Linked DNA regions of Pigmentiphaga sp. H8. The protein of the gene in region 2 interacts with the protein of the main gene of each other region in a pairwise test. Links are inferred from orthologs where the notes say so. Each region holds a gene or a part of one and is shown on either strand. Other genes may lie near its edges.

The links.
Region 1: the proteins of recO (region 2) and ssb interact in binary tests that used the Escherichia coli proteins (3 or more experiments, as listed by UniProt). The link is inferred for Pigmentiphaga sp. H8 from one-to-one orthologs.
Region 3: the proteins of recO (region 2) and recR interact in binary tests that used the Escherichia coli proteins (3 or more experiments, as listed by UniProt). The link is inferred for Pigmentiphaga sp. H8 from one-to-one orthologs.

What each region holds. Positions count from the first base shown.
Region 1 is NZ_CP033966.1:823,079-825,937, forward strand. The notes cover bases 24-2,732. They hold ssb (single-stranded DNA-binding protein), read left to right. Parts: upstream 24-983; coding sequence 984-1,481; downstream 1,482-2,732. Other genes in these bases: EGT29_RS04025 (MFS transporter), read left to right, coding at 24-823; EGT29_RS04035 (VOC family protein), read left to right, coding at 1,503-1,901; EGT29_RS04040 (DUF190 domain-containing protein), read right to left, coding at 1,963-2,295; crcB (fluoride efflux transporter CrcB), read right to left, coding at 2,315-2,698. Also shown: more of EGT29_RS04025, read left to right, coding at 1-23; EGT29_RS04050 (AMP nucleosidase), read left to right, coding at 2,799-2,859. UniProt on the Escherichia coli protein: Plays an important role in DNA replication, recombination and repair. Binds to ssDNA and to an array of partner proteins to recruit them to their sites of action during DNA metabolism. Acts as a sliding platform that migrates on DNA via reptation.
Region 2 is NZ_CP033966.1:3,343,794-3,346,927, reverse strand. The notes cover bases 151-3,134. They hold recO (DNA repair protein RecO), read left to right. Parts: upstream 151-1,168; coding sequence 1,169-2,101; downstream 2,102-3,134. Other genes in these bases: acpS (holo-ACP synthase), read left to right, coding at 2,886-3,134; pdxJ (pyridoxine 5'-phosphate synthase), read left to right, coding at 2,140-2,886; era (GTPase Era), read left to right, coding at 277-1,176; rnc (ribonuclease III), read left to right, coding at 151-274. Also shown: more of rnc, read left to right, coding at 1-150. UniProt on the Escherichia coli protein: Involved in DNA repair and RecF pathway recombination.
Region 3 is NZ_CP033966.1:4,045,786-4,048,865, reverse strand. What follows is about bases 1-2,930. They hold recR (recombination mediator RecR), read left to right. Parts: upstream 1-1,124; coding sequence 1,125-1,736; downstream 1,737-2,930. Other genes in these bases: EGT29_RS19105 (undecaprenyl-phosphate glucose phosphotransferase), read right to left, coding at 1,977-2,930; EGT29_RS19110 (SlyX family protein), read right to left, coding at 1,752-1,964; EGT29_RS19120 (YbaB/EbfC family nucleoid-associated protein), read left to right, coding at 787-1,113; EGT29_RS19125 (DNA polymerase III subunit gamma/tau), read left to right, coding at 1-790. In the rest of the region: more of EGT29_RS19105, read right to left, coding at 2,931-3,080. UniProt on the Escherichia coli protein: May play a role in DNA repair. It seems to be involved in an RecBC-independent recombinational process of DNA repair. It may act with RecF and RecO.

The DNA.
Region 1 (2,859 bases), 2.5 Mb from region 2 along the record:
CGAGGTGCGGACCAAGGCCATGGCCATGATAGGCGCTTCGATCGGGCTGACCTTCGCGGTGTCGCTGGTACTGGCCCCGGTGGTGGTGGGCTGGGGCGGGCTGACCGGCCTGTTCTGGACCATCGCCGCGCTGGGCGTGGCTGCGCTGGGCGTGGCCGCCTGGGTGGTTCCGGCCGCGCCGCCGGCGCCGCGGGGCGAACCGGTATCCATGTCCAGCGTGCTGTCGCACCCCGACCTGCTGCGGCTGAACCTGGGGGTCTTCACCCTGCACCTGATCCAGGTCGCGCTGTTCGTGGTGGTGCCGGCCGCGCTGGCGCGCACCGGCGGCCTGGACGCGGCCACGCTGTGGAAGGTCTACCTGCCGGTGGTGCTGGCCTCGTTCGTCGTGATGGTGCCGGTGATCGGCGTCACCGAGCGCTACGCCACCCACCGCAAGACCCTGCTGGGGGCCGTTGCCGGACTCGTGCTGGTGTGCATGTTCCTGCCGTGGGCGCAGGACCGCTATGGCTGGCTGGTCGGCGCCATGATCGCCTTCTTCTCGGTGTTCAACATCCTCGAGGCCATGCAGCCTTCGCTGGTGTCCCGCGTGGCGCCGCCGTCGCTGAAGGGGCTGGCCCTGGGTTTCTATAATACGAGCCAGGCCATCGGGCTTTTCGCCGGCGGGGCGCTGGGCGGCTGGCTGCTCTCCCACCTGGGGCCCGCGGCGGTATTCCAGTCTGCGGCGGGGCTGGCGGTAATATGGCTGCTGGCGGCCTGGGGGATGAAGCCCCTGCCCGCCAGGCGGGCCGCGCAGCCGGAGCGGGTGTCCCACCCCGCCTCCTGAGCCCTTTCTGTCCCATTTACGCACGAGACCGTATTGCGGTCGGCGCATTTTCAACCAATGATGTTTTTTTTCTTGTGGCCCGTGGCCGCGCCGGGCGGGGGTGGCTACAATCCCTCCGCCTCGCTGCGGGCCGGTGAATACAGTCAATAGGAGTGTGGTAATGGCATCCGTCAACAAAGTCATCCTGGTCGGCAACCTGGGCCGCGACCCCGAAGTTCGCTACACGCCCGATGGCGCCGCGATCTGCAACGTGTCCATCGCCACCACGTCCCAATGGAAGGACAAGAACTCGGGCGAACGCCGCGAGGAAACCGAGTGGCACCGCGTGGTGTTCTACAACCGCCTGGCCGAGATCGCCGGCGAATACCTGAAGAAGGGCCGTTCGGTGTACGTGGAGGGCCGCCTGAAGACCCGCAAGTGGCAGGACAAGGACACTGGCGCCGATAAATATACGACCGAGATCGTCGCCGACCAGATGCAGATGCTGGGCGGCCGCGAAGGCGGCGGCGGTGGTGGCGAAGGCGGCTATGGCGATTCCGCGCCGGCCCCGCGCCAGTCCAACCGCCCGGCCAGCGGTGGCGGCGGCCAGCAGCGTCCGGCCTCGCAGTCGAGCTCGGCGCCGAACTTCGCCGACATGGACGACGACATCCCGTTCTGACGGGTACGCCCATCCGCCTCGATGCTCCACCATCTTTCTTTCGGCGTGGCCGACCTGCGTACCGCCGCCGGTTTTTACGACGCGGTACTCGGGCCTCTGGGCTATGAGCGTGTCTGGACGGACTTCGACGGCGATCCCGACCGGCACGCCGTCGGGTACGGCCTTCCCGGAGGGGGCGACAAGTTCGCGCTCAAGCAATGCTCGAAAAGAGAGAGCGTGCCGGGACCGGGGTTCCATCTCGCCTTTTCCGCGCCCAGCCGGGATGCCGTCGACCGTTTCCACGAGGCGGCCCTGCGCCACGGGGGCGCCGACAATGGCGCGCCGGGGCCGCGGCCGCGCTACGGTCCGGCCTACTACGCGGCGTTCGTGGTCGACCCCGAAGGCAACCGCATCGAGGCTGTCATCAGCACGGCGGCCTGAACAGGCCCTAGCCAAACCCCGTCCGAGCCGGCGGGGTTTTTTTGCAAATGATCCGATCGTTTCAGCCCGCCGCCGGCGCCTGGGCGCCCACCCGCCCGAACTCCACCGGCTGCTTCACGTAGAACAGGTCGATCGGTTCCTTGGCCAGCGCCGCCAGCAGCCGGTCGCAGGTCGGCGCATCGACCGCGATCGACACCTCGACCGGCTGGTCCGCCAGCTCGAAGAAGCGTGCCGAGTGGAAGCGGCCGGTGTGCCCGAAGCTTTCGCCGGCGGCCACCAGGGTGCCGCCCAGCGCGCCCTGCGCCTTGGCGAAAGCCAGCAGCCAGTGGGCCAGGGGCTGGCCGCCGTGGCGCCGGTCCTGCTGGGTGAAGAAGGTCAGTTGGAAGCCGTTCACGGTGTGTCTCCTTGCGGGGTCAGGACTGCCGCAATCCGGCGTAGGTGGCGATGCCGAGCAGGGTCATCGCGACGGAGCCGCCCACGTGGACCAGGATGGTCGCGGCCACCCAGCCCAGCCGCTGCTGCTGGATCAGGGCGACCAGTTCGGCCGAGAAGGTGGAAAAGGTGGTCAGGCCGCCGCAGAAGCCGGTGATGATCAACAGCCGCCAATGGGGCGGCAGGGCGGGGTTGCCGGCGAAATAGGCCACGGCCAGGCCGATGATGTAGGCGCCGATGAGATTGGCGGCCAGGGTGCCCGGCGGCATGGCCGGCAGCAGGGCGTTCAGGCCCAGCCCCAATACCCAGCGCAGCAGCGCCCCGATGGCGGCGCCGACGGCGATCGCGATTACCGCGAGCAGCATGAGGGACTCCTTGCTAAGGCGGGCTAGTGTAGTACGAGCGCGGCGGACCGGCCAGGCCGCGGTAGGCTAAGCTATGCCAAGCCCTTCCTCAAAGCCGATCATGACCCCGCCCGCCAGTGTCCTTCTTCGCCATCCTGCTCCCTGGCCCGCCGAATCCTTCC
Region 2 (3,134 bases):
GCAGTTGTCGCTGCCGGTGGCGGTGGCGCAGGAAGTGCCGGACGATTCGGCCAAGGCTGGAGAGGGCGCCGCCTCGGCCGCCGCGCCGATTGCCGCCAAGGCGCCCGTCGTCACCGAGGCGCCGGTCGCCAAGATCACCTCGACCCAGGCGGCCGAAGGCAAGGCGCCGGTCCCGGCGGCCGCTCCCCGGAAAGAACCCCAGGCAGTACCTTCGGCGCCGCAGCCTGCGGGCGAGACCCTGTCCGCCTCGAGCCAGCCCGCTGTCAAGAAATGACCATGTCTTCAGATTCCTCCACCGCCAGCCGCTGCGGTTTCGTCGCCATCGTCGGCCGGCCCAACGTGGGCAAGTCGACCCTGCTGAACGCGCTGATCGGCGCCAAGGTCAGCATCGTCTCGCGCAAGGCGCAGACCACGCGCCACCGCATCCACGGCGTCTTCACGCGAGGCCCCGAGCAATTCGTGTTCGTCGACACGCCCGGGTTCCAGACCCGCCACGGCGGCGCGATGAACCGCATGATGAACCGGGTGGTGACCCAGGCGCTGGCCGACGTGGACGCCGTGGTGCACGTGGTCGAGGCCGGCAAGTGGTCCGAGGGCGACGCCAACCTGCTGCCCCTGCTGCCGGCGCGGGCGCGGCGCATCCTGGCCGTGAACAAGACCGACCTGCTCAAGGACCGCGACGCGCTGTTTCCCTACGTATCGCGCATCATGGGGCTGCACCCCTACGATGCCGTCGTGCCGGTCAGCGCCGCCAAGTCGCGCCAGCTCGACCATCTGCTGGACGAAATCGCCAAGGGCCTGCCCGAAGGCGAGCCCATGTTCGAGGAAGACACCCTGACCGACCGGCCGGTGCGCTTCATCGCCAGCGAACTCATCCGCGAGAAGATCTTCCGCCTGGTCGGCGACGAGTTGCCCTACGGTTCCACCGTGGTCATCGAGCAATGGGAAGAGCAGCCCCGCGTGACCCGCATCGCGGCCTGCGTGATCGTCGACCGGGACAGCCACCGGCCGATCCTGCTGGGTACGGGCGGCGAACGGATGAAGCGCATCGCCACCGAGGCCAGGCAGGACATCGCCAAGCTGATCGACAAGCCGGTGCACCTGGAAATCTACGTAAAGGTGCGCAAGGGCTGGGCCGAGCGCGAAAGCGCGCTGCGCGACCTGGGTTATGAGTAATTCCCAGGATCCCGTGGCGCCGGACGAGATCTTGCCCGACGCCGCAGGATCGCTGTTCCGGCGGACGCCCCTGGGGGCCGCCCCCGCGCCGGCCAAGCAGGCGCGTCCGCGCGTCCGCGGGCAGCGGGTGGACGATGTTCCCGCCTTCCTGATCCACAGCTATCCCTATCGCGAAACCTCGCTGATCCTGGACGTGTTCACGCGTTCCCATGGAAGGCTGGCGCTGGTGGCCAAGGGCGCGAAGCGGCCCCATTCGGCGCTGCGGCCGGTGCTGATCGCCTTCCAGCGGCTGAGCCTGTCCTGGAGCGGTGCCGGCGAGATCAAGACCCTGGTGCGGGCCGAGTGGTTCGGGGCCCCGCAGCGTTTGCAGGGCGCGGCGGCCATGTCGGGCTGGTATTTGAACGAACTGCTGCTGCGCCTGCTGGGGCGCGACGATCCCCACGAGTCGCTGTACGACGCCTATGTCGAGGCCTTGTCCCGCCTGGCCGCGCATCCCCGGCTGTCGGGGGCCTTGCGGGCGTTCGAATGGCGGCTGCTGTGCGAGATCGGCTATGGCTTCGACCCGGCCGCCACGGGCGCGGACGAGCCCGTGCGGGCAGGGGCCCGCTACCGTGTCCCGCTGGAGGCGGGGCCGGAGCAGGAAGAGCCCGAAGCGCCGCAGTCGGGCACGCCCATCACCGGCGAATCGCTGCTGGCGCTGGCCGAGGGCCGCTTCGACGATGTCGCGGCCGAGCCCGAGCTGCGCCGCTTGCTGCGGGAACGGCTGGACTATCATATGAATGGCCGGCCGATGTCGACGCGGCAGGTCCTGCACGACCTGAGGAGTTTCCCGCCCCTACGCGCCGACGCGCGTCCCCCGGGTGGCGATGCGGGTGGACCGGCGGAGCCGGATCCACCGCATCCTGGAAAAATCGCCGACCGATAGGCGAGAGTGGGCTGAATGGACGGAATTGTTGGATATCTATGATTGATCTGGGCGTCAATATCGATCACGTGGCGACGCTGCGGCAGCAGCGGCACGCTTCCTACCCGGATCCGGTCCGGGCCGCGCTGGTGGCCGAGGAAGCCGGGGCGGACCTGATCACCCTGCATCTGCGCGAGGACCGCCGGCACATCCAGGACGCGGATGTCGAAAGCCTGCGGGGCAAGCTTCGCACGCGCATGAACCTGGAGTGCGCGATCACGCCGGAGATGCTGGCGATCGCCTGCCGGATCCGGCCGCAGGACGTCTGCCTGGTGCCCGAGAAGCGCCAGGAGCTGACCACCGAAGGCGGGCTGGACGTGCTGGGGCATTTCGACGAGGTGAAGGCCGCCGTGTCGCGCCTGCACGACGCCGGCGTGCGGGTGTCGCTGTTCATCGATCCGCAGGCGGATCAGATCGAGGCCGCCGCCCGCACGGGCGCGACCGTGATCGAGCTGCACACCGGCGCCTATGCCGAGGCCGTGGCCGATGCGGCGCAGCGCGAGCTGGCGCGCATCCGGGATGCGGTGGCGGTCGGGCTGCGGCAGGGCCTGCGGGTCAACGCGGGCCACGGATTGCACTACGAGAACGTGCAGCCGGTCGCGGCCCTGGATGGCATCGCCGAGCTCAACATCGGCCATGCCATCATCGCCCAATCCGTGTTCAGCGGCCTGGAGGCCGCGGTGCGCGAGATGAAGGCCCTGATGATCACCGCGCGCAGCGGCGCCTTGCCGAGACCGGCGCATTGATGCCCGAGTCGCTGCGCGACGGCGCGCTTCCCGCCCTGGCCGGCATCGGCATCGACCTGCTGCGGGTCGAGCGCATCGAACAGGCCCTGGCCCGGCGCGGCGACCGCTTCGCGCAGAAGATCCTGGGCGCCGAGGAATTCGCGAAATTCACCGCGCGCAGGAACCGCGACCCGCAGCGCGGCGTGCGTTTCCTGGCCACCCGTTTCGCCGCCAAAGAGGCCTTTTCCAAGGCCGTGGGACTGGGCATG
Region 3 (3,080 bases), 700 kb from region 2 along the record:
CAACATGTCGATGGCCGGCAACAAGCGTGCGCCCGCATCGGCGCCCGCCCGGCCCGCCGGCAACACGGCGCGGACCGCGCCGGCACCGGCGCCGGCCTCGCCCCCGGACGGGGCGGGTGCCGACGAAGACGGGCCGCCTGCCTGGCACTCGGAGATCGAAGCCGGGCTGCAGGACGGGCCGTCACCGTCGTTCGAGCCCGACGACGCGGGTCCCCCGGACACGATGCCGGTGGCCGCTCGTCCCGCGCCGGCCGTCCGGCCGCCGGCCCAGGCCGCCAAGCCGCCCGTGGTACGGGAAGCGCCCGCCGTGCCGGCCCCACCCGTGGTCCAGGCGGCGCCCCCCCGTGGCGGCGAAGGCGCTGCCGGAGCGGGCGGCAGTCCCATCGCATTGAACGAGCCCTGGCCCGTGCTGGCGGCGCGGCTGCCCATCAAGGGCATCGCCGCCCAGCTCGCGCAGCAAAGCGAGTGGGTGGGCGTCGAAGGCGGCACCGTGGTGCTGAAGGTCGCGACCCGCGGGCTGGCCGAAGGCGCGGGGGTCGAGCGCCTACGCGTCGTGCTCGAGCAGCATTTCGGCGTGCCCGTGCGGCTGCGCTTCGAGATCGGCCAGACCGGCGACGCCACTGCCTTCGCGGTGGCCGAGTCCGAGCGCCAGGCGCGCCAGGCCGAGGCCGAGCGCGCGATCATGGCCGACCCCTTCGTACGTGAATTGCTCGACAATTTCGGCGGCCAGATCGTGCCCGATTCGATCCGCCCGGTATCTTCCGAATCCCAACAAGGAACCCAGCCATGATGAAAGGACAGCTTGCCGGCCTGATGCGCCAGGCGCAGCAGATGCAGGAAAACATGAAGAAGGCGCAGGAAGCGCTGGCCGACATGCTCGTCGAAGGCGTCTCCGGCGGCGGACTGGTCAAGGTGACCATGTCCTGCCGCAACGACGTCAAGCGCGTCGCCATCGATCCCAGCCTGCTGGCCGACGACAAGGACATGCTGGAGGATCTCGTGGCGGCCGCGCTCAACGACGCGCTGCGCAAGGCCGAAGCCACGAGCCAGGAGAAGATGTCCGCGCTGACCGCCGGCCTGCCCCTGCCTCCGGGCATGAAGCTGCCTTTCTGAGCGGGACGGTCATGGCAGGCGATCGATTCGTCGGACCGGCGCCGCTGTCGGTACTGGTCGATGCCCTCAAGCGCTTGCCGGGGGTAGGCGCCAAGTCGGCGCAGCGCATGGCCTATCACCTGCTGCAGCACGACCCGCACGGCGCCCGCATGCTGGGCCAGGCCCTGGGCGACGCCGTCGACCGGCTGCGCCATTGCGTGCGCTGCAATACCTTCACCGAGTCCGAGATCTGCGAAACCTGCGCCAGCCCGCGCCGCGACGCCAGCCTGCTGTGCGTGGTCGAGACGCCGGCCGACCAGAACATGATCGAGGCCAGCCACAGCTACAACGGGCTGTATTTCGTCCTGATGGGCCGGCTGTCCCCGCTCGAGGGCGTGGGGCCGCACGAGATCGGTTTCGACCGCCTGCTCGAGCGTGCCACCGACGGCCAGGTCAGGGAAGTCATCCTGGCCACCAATTTCACGACCGAAGGCGAGACCACCGCCCACTATCTGGCCGAGCTGCTGCGCGCGCAGGGCCTGGGCGTGACCCGGCTGGCGCGCGGGGTGCCCGCCGGCAGCGAGCTGGAATACGTCGATGCCGGCACCATCGCCTGGGCGCTGATGGACCGCCGCGCGCCGTAGGCGCGCTTTTCCGTTTCAGTAGTGCGGAGGGATCTCGTCGCGCAGTGATGCCGGCGCGGCCGGTCCCTGCGTGCTCTGTTCCCGGACCCGGGCCAGCTCGCGCGCCAGCGCATCGATCTGTTGCTGCTGCCGGTAGACCAGTTCGTTCAATTGCTCGACCAGGTCTTCCATGAAGGCGAGCTTGATCTCGACTTCCATCAGTCGCTGGGGGGCGGGCGTGTCGGGCATGTAAGGCTGTCGTCAATAGGCCTTGCTGTCGTGGACAACCAGACGCAAGGTCATGAAAAGAATGCGGATGTCCAGCCAGGGCGACCAGTGCTGGATGTAGTAGCGATCGTACTCCACCCGCTTCATCATCTTGTCCAGCGTGTCGGTTTCGCCGCGCAGCCCGTTGACCTGAGCCCAGCCGGTAATGCCCGGCTTGACCGTGTGGCGCAGCATGTAGCCGCGTATCTGCTGCCGGTAGAACTCGTTGTGTTCCGCGGCATGGGGGCGCGGGCCGACCAGGCTCATGCTGCCGTTGAAGACGTTGAACAGCTGGGGCAGTTCGTCCAGCGAGGTGCGGCGCAGGATCCGGCCCACGGGCGTGATGCGTGGGTCGCCCCGGGTAGCCTGGTGGATCTTGCCGGGGTCCGGCTGGTGCGTGTACATGGACCGGAACTTCATGACCTGTATCGGCTCGCCGTCCAGGCCATAGCGGGTCTGGCGGAACAGGACAGCGCCGGGCGAGCTCAGCCGCACCAGCGCCGCGATCACCAGCATGGGGATGCCCGCCGCGAGCAGCATCAGGCCGGCGAACAGCAGGTCCATGCAGCGCTTGATGCCTCGCGCGATGCCCAGGATCTGGGTGTCGTGCAGGCGCAGCAGGGGCACGCCCGCCATGTTGCTGACGCTGACCTCGAAATCGCCCAGCGCGGGCGATTCCGGGATCAGGTAGATGGCCGACGTCGAATCGCCCAACTGATTCAGGATGGGCTGGGCGTAGGGGGTCTTCATCAGCGTCATGCTGATGAAGGCGACGTTGGATTTCTGTTCCTTCAGGTGTTCGACGGCCTGGGGCAGGTCGCCCAGGTAGGGCAGCGAGTCCAGCGGCTCCTGCCGCGGGGTGTCGTCGAAGTAGCCGTCCACCAGGATGCCCATGGCCGGCGAGCGGCGCAGCCGGATGGCCAGGGTCTGGGCCTGGAAGCCGGGCATGATGAAGATGGCCCGGCGGACGTACTGGCTGGCGCCGTACAGGTGTTGCGCGCTGAGCCGCATCAGCGCCAGGCCCGGCAGCAGCGCCACGGGTGTCAGGAAGGCCCAGGCCTGCAGGATTTCCCGGCCCAGATTGCGGTGCTCGATGGG